Regions from separate parts of the Paenibacillus sp. FSL L8-0340 genome, predicted to be linked through region 1. Evidence: riboswitches for the same ligand, from Rfam matches in the RefSeq annotation. Region 1 holds a riboswitch; each other region holds the start of a gene.
What was found. A riboswitch is a leader RNA that binds a small molecule or an ion and turns the genes downstream of it on or off. The one in region 1 is predicted to bind thiamine pyrophosphate.

Region 1 (5,750 bases):
AATATTTTACTGAACAGGCTTTGATCCTTGAGCTTTGTGAGCCATTTCTCCGTTAGTCCCATTTCGGACTCCTTCCCGCTGCATTAGCCTTTCCGGTATTGACTGGGCGAGATTCCCATCAGCTTGCGGAATACTCTGGTGAAATAGCTGTGGTCTGAGTAGCCCACAAGACTGCTGATTTCGGAAATGGATAGACCGGCATTTTCTTTCAGCAGCAGGCACGCCTTTTCGATCCGCACCCGGTTTAAATATTCGTTGAAGCCCTCTTTGTTATGTAGCGCAAAATAATTAGACAGATAGGACGGGTTGAAATGAAATTGCCTTGCTACTTCGGTCAGCGTAAGCTGACGTGAATAATGCTCGTCGATATACAGTAAAATTTTTTGAATGGCTGGTACTCCGCCGCGGTTCTTGGTTACGCATTCCGTCGCAGCTTGCAAAAACTGCTCAAGCCGTATCTCCGTTTCACCGATATGCCGTGCCTCATGAATGGAGCGGAAGAATTCGTATTTGCTTTCGTCCAAGGCGCGGGCCTCGTAATGGAAATGCAGCAGCATTCCGATGATCTGAAACATACTGTGGCATAAAAACGATTTGAACTCGGACATCCCTGTATCTCTCCGGCCGGACATGGACGCGACATATGCGCTCAAGCGGCCGAAAGCCAAATCGAACTCCTGCCGGTTCAGCTCTGCGCCGAAGGCATCCTGATCGAAAGCGGGACCCTGCCGTCCCTCCTCGCCGTCATCTACCAGTAAACAATGATCCGGGAGAAAGAAGCGGCGGTCCAGCAGCTTCATCAGATCATCCTTATAGATCGTATGCAGTTCACTCAGCTCAGTGAAAACCCGGCTGACCGCGAGATTCAGGAACATATTTGCACGGATGCCCGCCGTGAATACCTGATCTGCAAGACGGATGAGCGCCTCATACCCAGCCTCCTCCAGATTAAACAGCAGACGGACATGCCCCTCCAGCGGAGACAGCCGGCGGAAGGTCACCCTGCTGACGCTGCTGTGCAGCAGAGAATGAATACTGTTCTCCAGCCATTCCTCTTTGCGGCTATTCGCAGCGGGTTCGTCGCCAGTATCAGCAATTAGCAGCACGAAGCCCGGTAAGGGGAACATCCCCCGCAGCGCTTCCTCGTCGTACTCCACTGGAAAGCCTGAAACCAGTTTGTCCAGAATATAGTCCGCGGATTGCCGCTTGTCGCTTCTCCAGTCCACATGCTGAAGCAGCGGAATCCGCTGCGCGGTTTTTTTCAGCACGGCAAGCAGGGAAGCGGCCTCCAGTCTGGGCTTCAGGATATAGTCGGCAACCCCGCTTTGGAAGGTTGAACGCACATATTCGAACTCACTGAAGCTGCTAAGCACGATCACCTCAATTTCCGGATACATCCCCTTGACGAGCCGGATCAGCTCTTCCCCGTCCATCACAGGCATAACGATATCGGTCAGGATGATATGCGGACGCTGTAATTCAATTAATTCAAAAGCCTCTCTTCCGTTGGAGGCCTCGCCTGCAATCTGAAACCCTTCCCCTTCCCAATCCAGCAGATGGATTATCCCCTGCCGTACCAGCATTTCATCGTCCACCACCAATATTTTGCAGAACGTTGTGTCCATGGCTTCTCCTTTTTGCGAACAAAAATACACTGAAAAAACAAAATGAAACCCGCTTGATTAAGGGGTTCCATCTCACCGAAACAAACTTATCCACCAGAAATGAAACAGCTTTCATAATCTGATTTACATTATAGGTATACGCCCGGAGACTGTCAATTGAGAGGGGGAGGGCGATTAGCGGCAGTCCCGGACCGACGGTTTATTTATAGATCAGACCTCCGCCTTCCTTAAACTCTTCTGCTTTATCCCGCATCCCTGCGGTAATCATCGCTTGCTCCGGTTCTTCTTGTCCCTCCTGCACCCTCGCCGTATCGCGGATACCATGAGAAATGCGCATACTGCAGAACTTGGGTCCACACATGGAGCAGAAATGAGCCGTTTTGGCCCCTTCCGCCGGAAGGGTCTCATCATGATATTCCAGCGCCCGTTCCGGGTCGAGCGACAAATGGAACTGGTCCCGCCAACGGAACTCGAAGCGCGCTTTGGAGAGTGCGTTATCCCGATCCTGCGCGCCCTTGTGTCCTTTGGCCAAGTCGGCTGCATGGGCGGCAATTTTATAGGTGATGACGCCTTCCCGCACATCATTTTTATTAGGCAATCCTAGATGCTCCTTCGGGGTAACATAACACAACATCGCCGTGCCGAACCAGCCGATCATCGCCGCTCCAATAGCCGAGGTGATATGGTCATAGCCGGGTGCAATATCCGTAGTCAGTGGTCCCAGTGTGTAAAAAGGAGCGCCATGGCAAAGCTCAAGCTGTTTATCCATATTCTCTTTGATCAGATGCATCGGTACATGGCCCGGGCCTTCCACCATCACCTGAACATCATGCTTCCAGGCAAGCGAGGTTAATTCACCCAACGTCTCCAGCTCGGCAAACTGGGCTTCATCATTAGCATCGGCAATGGAGCCTGGACGCAGCCCGTCACCCAAAGAGAACGCCACATCATAAGCCTTCATGATTTCACAAATATCCTCGAAATGTGTATAAAGAAAGTTCTCCTGATGATGGGCCAGGCACCAGGCCGCCATAATCGAACCCCCTCTGGAGACGATGCCCGTCATTCTTTTGGCCGTTAATGGGATGTAACGCAGCAGTACCCCGGCGTGAATGGTGAAATAATCCACTCCCTGCTCCGCCTGCTCGATCAGGGTGTCCCGGTATACCTCCCAAGTTAAATCCTCGGCCTTGCCGTTTACCTTTTCCAAAGCCTGATAGATAGGCACCGTCCCGATAGGAACCGGAGAGTTGCGGATAATCCATTCACGGGTGGTATGAATATTTTTGCCTGTCGACAGATCCATAATATTATCCGCTCCCCAGCGGGTCGCCCATCTCATCTTCTCTACTTCTTCATCAATGGAAGAGGACACCGCCGAATTCCCGATATTGGCATTGATCTTCACCAGAAAATTCCGCCCGATAATCATCGGCTCACTCTCCGGATGGTTAATATTCGCTGGAATGATCGCACGGCCGCAGGCTACTTCCTCTCTAACAAACTCAGGAGTTACATTTTCCCGGACTGCGATAAATTCCATCTCCGACGTAATCAGGCCTCTGCGGGCATAATGCAGCTGGCTGACATTGCGGCCCTCTCTGGCTCTCAAGGGACGACGTTGCAAGCCCGGAAACACCTCTGCCGCCGGCTTCTCTGTGAGATTCCCGTTATCCTCCGGCTTAACCGCTCTTCCCTCATAAGATTCGGCATCTCCCCGCTCCGTGATCCACTGAAGCCTGTGAGGCGTTAACCCCTTGCGGATATCGCTATAGGCTTCATCGTTAGTATAAGGCCCGCTTGTATCATAGACACGGACAGGAGCATTCTCCGCTTCTCCGGCCGTACCCGAGGTTCGGCTTAATGTAATCTCGCGCATCGGAACTTGAATATCAGGCCGTGAGCCCTCCACATACACCTTGTGACTTCCCGGAAAAGCACACAGATCAACCTCATGTTTCTTCTCTTGATTCAGCATCTTATTTCCTCCTTAAGGTTTGAGTAAATAAGAAAACGCGCAAAAAAGCCGCTCCACATGGAGCGGCTCAAAAATCCATATAAGGCTAACGCCAACAATGAAATAAAAGTCCGGCTCCACTTTCCTACGCTGGTATAATCCAGATCAGGTTCAAGGGTCCAGGAATGCATTTTTCCCGTCTCAGCCTATTCAGGCTCCCCTAGTGGTTTCTTATTTAGTTATGTTAAAGTTACAGAGAAATCCAGCAATTGTCAACCGGTGTTCTTATAAAGGAATTGGCAAATCATAAATATCGATTGCATCAGATGAGCACTGTTAGCTTAGCTGACTTTTTATGCACACGATAATTTTCCCTTTCGCACGGCCTTCTCCAAGATCACGAAGGGCATGGGCCGCGCCGCTTAACGGATATTGCCGATCAATAACTGGCACTACGTAGCCTGCTTCGACAAGCTCCTTCCAAACCATTTGATCCTCGTGGTTCGGCTTATGGATTAGAAGTGCTATTTTCTTTTTTTCAAACCAGGCAGACAGCGGTGCAACCAACAGAGCCAGGAGGATATAAGAAAAGGAACCGCCGACCATGACATACGTACCGCCTGACGTTAGTGCGCGCTTCATCGCGACAACCGGACGGTTTCCAACGACATCGAGGATTAAATCGTATCGTTGTCCGCTTGTGGTGAAGTCATCTTTGGTATAATCCAATACATGATCCGCCCCGAGGGTACGCAGCATATCCAGCTTCTCGGCGCAGTCAACGCAGGTCACTTCCGCTCCGGCCCATTTGGCATATTGAACCGCAAACGTACCCACTCCGCCACCGCCCCCATTGATCAGAACCCGATGGCCCTTTCGCAGCTTTCCTTTGTCACGCATGCCCTGCAAGGCTAGAACGGCTGCCTGAGGAATAGCCGCTGCCTGCCCGAAGCTCAGGCCTGCCGGCTTTGGTGACAAGGCTTTCTCGCTGGCACATACATACTCCGCAAATCCGCCCCAGCCGCAACCGGAAAGGTCCCCGAAAACCTCGTCCCCCGGCCGGAATCTTTTGGCATTGGCACCCACGGCGATGACCCGTCCTGCGATATCTGCGCCAAGAATACGGTAACGGGGTTTACGGAGCCCGCCAAGGCGGTTCATGAACGGTTTGCCGCGGAGGAGATCCCAATCCCAGGAATTAACAGAGGCAGCGTGGACCTCGATCAACACTTCATGGTCTTGCGGTGCAGGGATATCCACTTCTTCAATACGTAAGACTTCTGGCGATCCGTAGGTATCATAGACCATCGCCGTCATCGTGCGTGCTACTCGTTCGCTGGGTAAGCCTGTATCCATCATCTCTTCTCTCATGGTCATTCTCCATTCGATAGGCATTTTATTCTCCAAGGAAAATGTAATTCCCTTTATTAGAATAACCGTCTTCCTCTTTTATGAAAAATGCTGAGCTATATTACTTAGATACTCTTCCTCAACCGTATTTTTCTTCATACTTATGAGCATTTTCGCATCTTCTCCCACTACATAACGGAATTTGCTTGTACCGTCTGTGGCCGCTTGATAAATAGTGTCAGCTACAAGTGCTGGTGCCGAGGCATAGTCTGGAGCTTTTTCCATTTCCCCTAATTTACCCAGAAAGGCAGTAGTGAATGATTTATAATCCGTTAAGTCATCATTAAAAAAGAACTCCATCGATCTTCCGCCAAAGTCCGTGCTAATGGCTCCTGGTTCAATCAGCTTTACTTTGATGTTTTGTGATGCTAATTCAAAAGATACGGATTCAGAAAAACCTTCTACCGCGAATTTAGTGGAGTGATACAGAGACATCGTAGGAAAGGTCACGATCCCTCCCATTGAAGAGATATTGATTAGCAACCCTTCCTGATTAGATCTAAAATGTGGCAACATGGCTTTAGTCATACTAATAAGACCAAAAACATTCACTTCAAATTGTCTTCGGATCTGCTCATCCGTAGCTACTTCTATAAGCCCCATTGTCCCGTATCCGGCATTGTTCAGGAGAACGTCAATTTTACCAAACCGCTGGACAGCTTCAGCTAATGCAGATTGGATGGTATCTGTTTTCTCAACATCTAACCGCAACACCAACACATTGTCCAATGTGATGAATTCAGTTTCTTTTTCAGGTG
Region 2 (5,750 bases), 3.2 Mb from region 1:
ATGATCTGGTGAATACCAATGCGGGAATTGTGAAATCGGTCTGCGAAAATGTGAAACGTGTCGCTCCGGAATCCATCGTAATTATATTGAGCAATCCGGTAGATGCGATGACTTATGTGGCTTACAATGCACTAGGCTTCCCCAAAAACCGGGTAATCGGACAATCCGGTGTGCTGGATACGGCCCGCTACTGTACTTTTATCGCCCAAGAGCTTAACGTTTCGGTTGAAGATGTACGCGGCTTTGTGCTGGGTGGACATGGCGATGATATGGTACCGCTCGTACGCTATTCCAGCGTAGGCGGCATTCCGATTGATACGCTGATTTCCGCAGAGCGAATTGCGGAGATTGTACAGCGTACACGAGCCGGCGGCGGCGAGATTGTCAGCCTGCTCGGCAACGGCAGCGCTTATTACGCGCCAGCGGCTTCCTTGGTCCAGATGACTGAAGCGATCCTGAAGGACAAGAAGCGGATTATCCCGGTAATCGCCCTGCTTGAAGGTGAATACGGTTATGATGGGCTGTTCATGGGCATTCCGGCGCTGCTGGGTGCGGACGGCATTGAGAAGGTATATGAACTGGAGCTTACGGCAGAGGAGAAAGCGGCTTTGGATAAGTCGGCAGATTCGGTACGTGCCGTTACTTCGGTAGTTAGGATTTAAGCAGTAACCTGCGGGAGCCCCCATTTTAGAAATTATAATGGGGGTTTTCTTTTCTTCTATTTGTTGGTTAGGTATAATTGAAGTGTAACTAAAATCACTGAAAACATTAGAGGAGGTATGTTATGGGTCACTTTTTGTTTTTTCTACATATGATCGGTACATTGGCGCTGGGCTTTTATCTGGTGCTGCCGTTTGTTCTCGGGCGTGTCCAGAAGCTGAGCGTCCCTGCGAGAGAAGGAACGCTTAGCGCTATCGGCGGCTTCAACCGCTTCGCCCAGTACGGTCTGGTCATCCAACTGCTGACTGGCGGCTATATGATGACGAAGGGTGAATATTCGGTACCGTGGATGATCGTGGTGGTTGTTCTGCTGCTTGCTATGTTTGCACTCGGCGGCATCATCAGCAAACCATTGCGTCTTGCCGCAGCCGGCATGCGCGAGAACCGTGACGTATCCGCAGAGACAGGCAAAATCCGTACCTTGAGCCTGCTGCTCATGGTGGCGCTGGTGCTGATGGTGTTTTTTATGGTGTACAACAGCATTATTTAAGACTTCCTTCATAGAAAGACTACAGAAAGCCCGCCTCCGGATTGACATGGAGAGCGGGCTTTTGGGTGCAGACATTACTTCAGGGCAAGTCTATCGGGTACCACCCAGCCATGCCGCAGTCACAGTCTGCATATATCTGCAACTCCATTGCTGGATTAGTGCTTTCTCTGTAAAGTATATCGCCTTCCCCGGCAAAAACAACTGACATTTTAGTTTGACCGCGCCCAAGGTGTGGTAAGTAACATAACGTAAAGCAAATAAAGAGATGATCTGCAGGTGCATAAACCAGGCACCCTGAGCCAACCCTAAAACGATGAGTAACCAACAGGTACACAGCGAAAGGAGAATGGATCATGCCAGACAACACGCAAACCAAAAAAACATTACCTCCGCAGGTGCAGGACCGCCAGCCCGGAATTGAAAGTGAAATGAATCCGCTGCCGGAATTCGAGACCTCAGCCTATAAGGCGGCGGGCAAGCTGCTGGGCAAGGCGGCTCTGATTACAGGAGGAGACAGCGGTATTGGCCGGGCGGTTGCCGTTCATTTTGCGAAGGAGGGTGCGGATGTCGTTATTTCCTACCTCAATGAGCATTCCGATGCCGAAGAGACTAAACGCCAGGTAGAGCAAGAGGGAAGGAAGTGCATTCTGATCGCCGGCGATATCGGCGTGGAGGCGTTCTGCCAGGATCTGATCAATAAGACAGTGGAAGGACTCGGCAAGCTGGACATCCTGATTAATAATGCGGCCGAGCAGCATCCGCAGGAGAAAATTGAGGATATTACCTCTGAGCAGTTAGAGCGGACATTCCGCACGAATATTTTTTCGATGTTCTATTTGACCAAGGCAGCCATGCCCCACCTGAAAAAAGGGTCCACGATCATCAACACGACTTCGATCACAGCCTACCGGGGCAGCCCGCAGCTGCTGGACTATTCGTCCACAAAAGGGGCGATTCTCAGCTTTACCCGTTCTCTGTCGATGAACCTGGCGGACAAAGGCATCCGGGTTAATGCCGTAGCGCCGGGTCCAATCTGGACACCGCTTATTCCGTCGACCTTTGACGCGAAGAAAGTCAGTGAATTCGGCGGCACGCAGCCAATGAAACGCCCGGGACAACCGGAGGAGCTGGCTCCAGCCTATGTATATCTGGCTTCCGACGATTCATCTTATGTAAGCGGACAGGTAATGCATGTGAACGGCGGCGAGGTCGTAAACGGCTAAATGCGGTTGCTGATTCCATTGCTATGCATAATTAGAGTCTGGAGCGGAATCTTGGGTTCCGCTCTTTTTGATGCAGGCCTCTTTTAAAGGATGGCTCTTCAAGGAATAATATGTTAGTATATGAAACGTTAAGCGTAATTGAATATGGATTTGTCACTAGGGGTGCCGCAAGGCTGAGACGAACATACCCGTTCGGACCCTTTGAACCTGATCTGGTTTATACCAGCGTAGGGAAGTGGAGAACGAATAACTGCAGCGGGGCTGAATGGCCCGGTATTCCTGTATATATTCCAGACTGCCTCCTTTACGGGGGTGGTCTTTTTTGTGTTTGCCGGTAATGCAAAAGAACAGGAGAAGGTGAACATGTTGAAAGAGATACATTTGATCTCGGATGGAAAGCAAAATCCGGCGCAGTTTGTTCAACTGGCTGCGGCTGTGCATTTCATAGTGGATTATATCCATCTCCGGGAAAAGGCAATGTCTGTACGGGAGCTCATGGCTCTGACGGAGCAGCTGATCATAGCAGGGGTTCCGCCTTCCAAGCTGGTGATCAACGACCGGGTAGACGTTGCGCTGGCCGCAGGGACGGGCGGGGTCCAATTGGCTTGGCACAGCCTGCCGCCTGCCGCAGCACGCGGCATAGCACCGGGCCTGCGATTGGGAAGGTCGGTGCATTCCCCGGAGGAGGCGGCCGAATCCGGCCGGCAGGGAGCGGACTTCTGCCTGTTCGGGCATGTGTTTCCCTCGGCCTGCAAGCCGGGGCAGCGGGAACGCGGATTGCAGCAGCTGGCTGCGGCTGTCCGCTGCAGCAGCATTCCGCTGATCGCCATAGGCGGAATTGAGCCGGGTAATGCCGGTAAGGTTCTGGCAACGGGTGCTGCCGGAATTGCCGTAATGTCCGGAATATGCAGTGCGGGAGATCCTGTGGCCGCCGCTACAGCCTACAGATCAGCAGTTCAGGCCGTACCCTAAGCCTGAAGCCATGAATAATGCTCCTGCACCAGTTAAAGGAGGTGAGCAAGCATGAATTTGATCGTGAATGGAAAAGGCGGGGCCTATGAAGAGAGCTGCCGGACTGTAGCTGATCTGCTAAGCCGGTCAGAGTGGGCCGGGAGACTGGTTATCGTGGAGCTGAATGGTGAGATCGTCGGCAAGGACGTTTACGAAGATACGCTGCTGAGCGAAGGTGACCGCGTAGAGCTGGTCCATTTTGTCGGCGGGGGCTGAAGCCGGTGCGTGTTGCCGGATGAAAGCAGTAAGAGGCAAGAGGCAAGAAGCAAGAGGTAAGACGTAAGACGTAGGAAGTAAGACGTAAGACGTAAGACGTAAGACGTAAGAATCAAGAGTTAAAGGTAAGACATAAGAGGTAAGATCAAAACTCAGTGTATCAGCAACAGAAGCTCCGCATTTAAGCGGAGCCACTATCTCAGGAGGCGATTGTATGCAAGATTCTTTCGTTATCGGCGGAATTCCTTTATCCAGCAGGCTGTTTATCGGAACCGGGAAATACAGCCGCAATACCCTTATTCCCGAAGTGATTGCACGCTCGGGTTCACAGGTCATTACTGTGGCTCTGCGCCGGGTTGATACGGAGAGCAACGACAACATTGTTACTCATATTCCCTCCCATATGACGCTGCTGCCCAATACCTCCGGTGCGCGCACAGCCGAAGAAGCGGTGCGTATTGCCAGACTGGCCAGGGCGGCAGGGCTGGGCAATTGGGTGAAGATCGAGGTGATTAATGATCAGAAATATTTGCTGCCTGACAATATGGAGACGGTTAAAGCCACGGAAATATTGGCTGCAGAGGGTTTCGTTGTACTGCCGTATATGAGCCCCGATCTTTCGGCAGCTATCCGGCTCAAGGCAGCCGGAGCTGCCGCTGTTATGCCGCTGGGTGCGCCCATCGGCTCGAACCGCGGCCTGCAGACCAAGGAGCTGCTGCGGATTCTGATCGCAGAAGTGGATCTTCCGGTGATTGTTGACGCCGGTATTGGCAGACCTTCCGAGGCTGCTGAGGCGATGGAAATGGGCGCATCCGCCGTGCTGCTGAATACGGCAATTGCTACTGCGCGTGATCCGCTTCTAATGGCGGAGGCATTCCGTGAGGCGGTATCGGCAGGGCGCAAGGCTTATCTGGCCGGACTGGGGCCGGTGGAGGAGGCGGCAACGGCCTCTTCGCCGCTGACCGGCTTTTTGTTCTAGCCAATGGAGAGAAGGAGGGAGGAAGAGCATGAGCTTTTATGATACGCTGACCCGGCTGGAGCAGCTTCCTTACGAGACATTATGGAAGCAGTATACTGCCGTGGATGTGAAGCGGGCGCTTCGTTTGGAGCATCTGGACGAAGACGGGCTGATGGCACTGCTGTCTCCGGCGGCGGAGCCTTACCTGGAGGAAATGGCGCAGAAAGCGCAAAGATTGACACGTACGCACTTCGGGCATGTGATGCAGCTGTTTACGCCGATGTATTTGGCCGATTTTTGCGTGAATCATTGCACTTATTGCAGCTTTAGCTCGATTTATGACTTTCCGCGCAAAAAATTGACACTGGAGGAGGTCAGGCAGGAAGCAGAAACCATCGCCGATACAGGCCTGCGCCACATTCTTATTTTGACTGGCGAATCCCGGAGTGAAAGTCCGGCCGCTTATGTGAGGGAGTGCGTGAAGGTGCTCCGTGACTATTTTTCTTCTGTCAGCATTGAGGTTAATCCGCTCTCTACGGAAGAATACAATGAACTGAGGCTGGCAGGGGTAGACGGTCTTACCTTGTATCAGGAGGTCTACCATCAGGAGACCTATGGGAAGCTGCATGTGAAGGGTCCGAAGAGAGTCTACCGCAACCGTCTGGATGCGCCCGAACGCGGCTGCCGCGCCGGGTTTCGATCTGTGAATATTGGTGCCCTGCTGGGGATGTACGATTGGCGCCAGGAAGCTCTGGCCACTGCCCTGCATGCGAGATACTTGCAGGATAAGTACCCGGAGTGCGAAATCGGCTTGTCGATTCCCCGCTTTCGCCCGTATCTCGGAGAATTCAATCCGGCAAGTGATGTAACCGACCGTGCGCTGGTGCAGATCATACTGGCTTACCGACTGTTTTTGCCCCGTGCGGGCATTTCATTGTCCACGCGGGAACCGGCAGCTTTGCGCGATCATCTGGTCCATCTCGGCATCACTAAAATGTCCGCAGGAGTATCCACCGAGGTAGGCGGGCATACCCTTGAAGGCGGAACCCCGCAGTTTGAAATCTCGGATGGCCGCAAAGTGCATGAAATTACAGAAATGCTGTATGCCAAGGGACTGCAGCCGGTATTCAAA
Region 3 (5,750 bases), 1.3 Mb from region 1:
TGGATGGGCTGAATCTGTACGGAAAACCCTATATCAGCGCCAGCGATCCCGAGTATATCGAAGAGTACTGCCAGGCACATTCGTACAACCGCTGGGGGCCGGATACCTACTATATGACCAACGAGCAGACTTTCTGCTGCCTGAGCCGGGCCGAACCGGAGGTAGCCACTCCACTGGTCAATCAGATGTACGGGCAGTATTACTACGGGCTGCTCCTTAGTATTTTCCACAAAATCGTCCTGTTGAAGCTTTCCAATCTCCACTCCCGGCTGCGTATCAACCACGATTATGATCAAATTGAGAATCTGATCTTCCTGATTAACAAGTTTTCGGCCAAGTTTTATTTTCTGGAGCTGATTTCACAGTCGCAGGGCCGGGAGATCTTCATCCAGCTGCGCAAAGTATACGGCAATGATGCCCTCTTTGATGAAGTCAAAATGACCCTGAACGACCTGTTCCAGTACCAGGAGAAATTCCAGGCTAAACGCCGGGATACGCTGCTGATGATTCTGACTGTCTTTACAGTGGTGAGCGGCATCTACGGGATGAACCAGGTTATTGAAGACTTGAAGGGACGCATTGAATGGAGCAAAATGCTGGAATACTCTCCTTTTGAATATTTGGCACTGCTGCTCACCTTCACCGGGATCCTCGTCAGCATCCTCCTGACGCTGAAAGAGCTGTGGAACGGAATCCGCAGCCGCCGCAGAAAAAGATTTTATACCAAGGATTGATAAGCTTCCGGAAACTATCATGAGCGCCGGGGCGGAACCGGGGAAGCTGCTGCTGCCGGAGCTGCACGGAACGAAATTTCCGCCGAACAGGAAGTTCTTTCCCGCGAGACGGCCAGTGAATTGATCGGCTGCGTGCAGCAGATGGGCGAACCGGACCGCAGCCTGTTTCTGCGCAGATATTTCCTCTATGAGAGCCTTGATCAGCTTGCGCAAACCTTCAGTCTCAGTAAAAAGGCAGTCGAAAGCCGCTTATACCGTTGCCGGACGCTGCTCAAGCAGGCGCTAGGCCTGTCTGAGAGTCAGGGAAAGGAGGCGCAACATGGCCAAAGACATGAAAATTGAGGAACAGCGCCTGTTCGGAATGATTGATTCTATGAACTTCAGTGATGCGGAACTTGCCTTAGGTGTACTGCCGGAGATTAACCAAGGTCCGCACCTGGCAGACGAAGAGGAGACAGCTTCGCTCGCCCGCATCAAAGCACGTACACTTGCCCGTCTGGAGCCTGAAGCCGCTGTCCACACCGTCCGTTCCTTCGCCCGGAGATCCCGGAGGCGGAATATCTTCGCGGCCGCAGCAGCGGTAATACTCATTGCTGCCGGTATGCTCGCCTTCTCTCCTGAGGTACAGGCCGGGTTAAGAAAGGCGCTGAGTTTCCTTCCTGGCTTCGGCACCGTCGTGGAGAACAGCCCCGGTGACCGGATCTATGTGCTGGGCAAATCCTATGATATTGCTCTGGGGGACGGAAGTCTGACCGTAGATGCCGTTCTCCTGCAAGAGCTTGGCGGGAGTATTACGCTTCGCGGCCGGAAAGTCCCTGAAGTCAGCGAATTTGAGGGTAAATATCGGCGGCAACCGCTATACTTTCACCTCTTACATGCGTTCGTCCTCGGAGAGTGAGTGGTACGGCAGCTACAGTTCAACTCAACCGCTGCAACTGAAGAAGAATAATCTTCTAACCCTGCATCTGGTCGGCACAACCGTTGGTCCGTTACAGCTCACCGCTCCGAAGACAGCTGAGGAGCTCGGGGAACTCGGCGCAAGCGATATACAGCAGGATGTGCGGATTACTGCTTTTCCGGTGGACCTTGGCGGCGGGCTTGTCCGTGTCCAGTTATTGCCCACTCTGACGGCGGAATCCGGGCTGACTGTCCATGCTTACGGACTGGAGCCGCTGGTCCCTGGATCAGGTCTCTATATAGAGAACGCAGCAGGAGAAAAGGCGGCACTGGAGCAGCCTGAATCCATGTCCTATCCTTCCGACTTCCGGTTTCATGAGACTGCCGGGGCGGGCGCTTGGCCTTATACGGTCTTCATTCCTTATATTGAAGTTTCAGATCATGACGCTGTATCTGCAGAAGTAGAGATTCCGCTGCCTGATATCGGCCAGGAGCAAATGCTCCACACACGCGCGGAAATCGCGGGCTTTCCGGTAGAGTTCACCCGCATTGAACGTACCGGCGAGACGGCTGCCAGCGTCGATGTGAATGTGAATTTCAATGCCGCAAAGCTGCGGACGCTGAAGCATTTTCTTATTCGCTATCCGGGGCAGGCGGACAACAGCTCGTTCTCTTGGGTGAATAAGGACCAGACCTACGGCGTGATGAAGACCCTCCATTTAGAAACAAAACCCGGGGAGGATAAGCTGCGTTTTAAGCTGTCCGAGCCGCATTTTCTGCTCAAAGGGCCGTGGCGCCTGCCGCTGAAGCTTGATAGCTAAGCAGAGTTGCTACTGGACAACTATGGAGCGGGCGTCTATAATACACCGTAAGAACACAGCAATACCTATAACTTCATAGTACCAGGGGTGCTGGAATTGGCCGGCTGAGATTGTATCCCACAAGATACTGACCCTTATACCTGATCTGGATAATGCCAGCGTAGGAATCGTCAATCGCTTACGGCCGTTTATGGCCCAAGCCACAACCTTGCGCAAGTAACTGGTGTCCCGATTCTCGGGGCACCTTTTTTGTATGGGACTATTCAGAATTTGGAAGACTAGGGTTGCTGGAAGGAGAGAAGAAGAGAAATGGGAGTCACAAAAGTATTAAAGCTCAGCCTCACCTGCATGCTGGTCTTTGCCATTGCCGGATGCGGCAATAGCAATGGGAACTCCGGGGGGAATGCGGCAGAGACTGCCGGGAACAGCACCGCTGCTCCTGAAACCACTGCCGGGGCAGCAACGGACGCTCCGAAGGAGCTGACCAAGGTCAAGGTCGCGCTGGACTGGACGCCGAATACGAATCATACCGGGCTTTATGCGGCAAAAGAGCTGGGCTATTACGAAGAGGAAGGGCTGGATGTTGAAATCGTGCAGCCGGGCGCTGCCGGTTCCGACACGATGGTTACCTCGGGCGAAGCCGCTTTTGGCATCAGTGCCCAAGAGGCACTGACGCTGGCCCGCCTGCAGAAGGTGCCGCTTGTGTCCATCGCCGCTATCATTCAGCATAATACCTCCGGGTTTGCTGCACCGAAAAACCGCAATATTAAGACACCGAAGGATTTCGAAGGCAAAACCTACGGCGGCTGGGGTTCCCCTGCCGAAGAAGCGGCCATGAAAGCCATTATGGACCCCGAAGGCGGAGATGTGAAAAAGGTGAAGCTGGTGAACATCGGTGAAGCGGACTTCTTCACCGCCGTGAAACGCGACATTGATTTTGCCTGGATCTTCTATGCCTGGACCGGGATTGAAGCGGAGCTGCGCGGAGAACCGCTCGACATGCTCTACCTCAAGGATTATGCACCCCAGCTCGATTACTACACGCCGGTACTGACTACGAGCGAGAAGGAAATTGCCGAACATCCGGAGCTGGTGAAGGCTTTCCTTAAGGCTACCTCGAAAGGTTATCAATACGCCATTGATCAGCCGGAGGAAGCCGCAGCCATTCTTTCCAAAGCTGTTCCTGAGCTGGACCCCAAGCTGGTCCTGGCCAGCCAGAAATGGCTCAGCCCGAAATACAAGGATGATGCCGTCCGCTGGGGCGAGCAGAAGAGCGAGGTCTGGCAGGATTACGCCGACTGGATGTATGGCCTGAAGCTGCTCGATCAGCCGCTGGATGTTCCAAGCACATTTACGAATGAGTTTTTGCCAGCTAACTGATTAAGGATGAAGTGATTTAAACTGAGAGGATTGATATATTGTGGTCAATACATTGCTAAGCATTCAGGTAATTCCCAAAACTCCGAACAACGAGGATTCGATTCCTTACGTGGACAAAGCCATCGAAGTGATTCAGAAATCCGGTGTAAAACATCAGGTGAACCCGCTGGAGACCACGATGGAGGGCGACATCACCGAGCTGCTTGAGGTTGTGCGCCAGATGCATGAAGCGCTGATTGCCGCAGGCAGTCCGAGCGTCATCTCCCAGATCAAAATCGCCCATAACCCGAATGGAATCAGCATGGACAAACTGACGGAGAAATACCGGCCGTGAGATCGTATTGGAAACAGATTTGGCCGCCCCTTGTGGCGGTCGTCTTTTTTCTGGGGCTATGGCAAGTTTCGGTATCCCTGTTCCATATCGAGTCATGGATCCTTCCCAGCCCAAGCGATATCGCCCGGGAAACCTCGGGCAATGCTTCCGGCATTTGGGCACATACAGCGGCTACGCTGCGCCTTACCCTGATCGGCTTCCCCATCGGCACAGGCGTGGGTCTTATTGTTGCCCTGCTGCTGCATCTGCTGCCTTGGCTCAAGAGAGCTCTCTACCCGCTGCTCATTCTCAGTCAGAATGTGCCCTCGATTGCGCTCGCGCCGCTGCTGATTATCTGGTTCGGCTTCGGGCTGCTGCCGAAGGTTGTCCTGATTACACTTGTCTGCTTCTTCCCGGTTTCAGTCGCCGCCATGGGCGGCCTGATGCAAAGCGACCGGACCATGCTGAACTATATGAAGATGGCCGGCGCGAACAAATGGCAGATCTTCACCAAGCTGGAGCTTCCGGGCTCCCTGCCCGCCCTGTTCTCGGGGCTTAAAATTTCGGCCACCTACGCCGTAATGGGCGCTGTTGTCGCGGAATGGATCGGAGCTGACAAGGGCATCGGCTACTACATGCTGCTGCAAAAATCCGCTTACCGCACAGACCGCGTATTCGTCGCCATTGCCATCATCGTGCTGCTCAGTCTTGTGCTGTTCGCACTTATCGCGCTGCTGGAGAAATGGCTGGTGCGCTGGAAGCCGCGCAAAAGTTCCTAGAAAAGGAGGATCGCCGACAATGCCGCATATTACAGATAACCCGCCATCCGGCACTGAAGCAGCCGGCATTCCTGAAGCCAGGACCTTACCGCCTGCACTTGAGGTAAAAGGAATCTCCAAAACCTTCACCCACCGCCGCCGCGAAACCCGCGTGCTGGATAACGTATCCCTTACAGTGCGGCCGCAGGAATTCGTCTCGATTGTCGGACCCTCAGGCTGCGGAAAAAGCACTTTATTCCATATTATCGGGGGCCTGGAGCTGCCGGATGCCGGAACGGTAAGCATGAACGGCAACCTTGTTACAGGGCAGCGCGGAGAGATCAGCTACATGCCGCAGCAGCCCGCGCTGTTCCCTTGGCGAAGCATCGAGGACAACGTCCTGCTCGCCGGTGAGCTTAAGGGCGCGCCGCAGGCTGCGGCGCGGGAAACCGCCCGCCACTGGCTGGCCAAGGTCGGCCTTGGCGGCTTCGAGCGGGCCTACCCGCATATGCTGTCGGGCGGCATGCAGCAGCGGGCTGCCTTCCTGCGGGCGCTGCTCGCGCCGCAGGAGCTGATGCTGCTGGACGAGCCGTTCAGCGCGCTGGATGCGCTGACGCGCAGCGAAATGCAGCGCTGGCTGCTGGAGCTGTGGGAGGAGAACCGCCGCTCCGTGCTGTTCATCACCCACAACATCGAAGAAGCGCTGCTGCTCTCCAGCCGCATCTATGTGTTCTCTGGACGTCCCGGCTCCGTCCTGCATACGGTCGATGTCCCGTTTCCCCGGCCGCGCCGTGAGGAAATCGCCGATTCGCCGGAATTCCTCCAGCTCAAGCGCCAGCTGTCACAG

Region 2: linked by a shared signal. The riboswitch ahead of NST07_RS10225 (thiamine phosphate synthase) and the one ahead of thiC (phosphomethylpyrimidine synthase ThiC) in region 1 are both predicted to bind thiamine pyrophosphate.
Region 3: linked by a shared signal. The riboswitch ahead of NST07_RS02075 (ABC transporter substrate-binding protein) and the one ahead of thiC (phosphomethylpyrimidine synthase ThiC) in region 1 are both predicted to bind thiamine pyrophosphate.

Annotation. Positions count from the first base shown of each region.
Region 1 covers NZ_CP151967.1:6,636,562-6,642,311, forward strand. The annotation lists gene NST07_RS30345 (sensor histidine kinase) at 1-62, opposite strand, end outside; gene NST07_RS30350 (response regulator transcription factor) at 84-1,625, opposite strand; gene thiC (phosphomethylpyrimidine synthase ThiC) at 1,825-3,603, opposite strand; TPP riboswitch at 3,708-3,814, opposite strand; gene NST07_RS30360 (NAD(P)-dependent alcohol dehydrogenase) at 3,919-4,989, opposite strand; gene NST07_RS30365 (SDR family oxidoreductase) at 5,032-5,750, opposite strand, start outside.
Region 2 covers NZ_CP151967.1:2,333,044-2,338,793, forward strand. The annotation lists gene mdh (malate dehydrogenase) at 1-662, shown strand, start outside; gene NST07_RS10215 (hypothetical protein) at 785-1,210, shown strand; gene NST07_RS10220 (SDR family oxidoreductase) at 1,564-2,433, shown strand; TPP riboswitch at 2,582-2,684, shown strand; gene NST07_RS10225 (thiamine phosphate synthase) at 2,797-3,405, shown strand; gene thiS (sulfur carrier protein ThiS) at 3,457-3,660, shown strand; gene NST07_RS10235 (thiazole synthase) at 3,875-4,639, shown strand; gene thiH (2-iminoacetate synthase ThiH) at 4,668-5,750, shown strand, end outside.
Region 3 covers NZ_CP151967.1:445,895-451,644, reverse strand. The annotation lists gene NST07_RS02095 (hypothetical protein) at 1-734, shown strand, start outside; gene NST07_RS02090 (hypothetical protein) at 855-1,076, shown strand; gene NST07_RS02085 (hypothetical protein) at 1,054-1,632, shown strand; gene NST07_RS02080 (hypothetical protein) at 1,565-2,452, shown strand; TPP riboswitch at 2,526-2,636, shown strand; gene NST07_RS02075 (ABC transporter substrate-binding protein) at 2,762-3,832, shown strand; gene NST07_RS02070 (thiamine-binding protein) at 3,873-4,166, shown strand; gene NST07_RS02065 (ABC transporter permease) at 4,163-4,924, shown strand; gene NST07_RS02060 (ABC transporter ATP-binding protein) at 4,944-5,750, shown strand, end outside.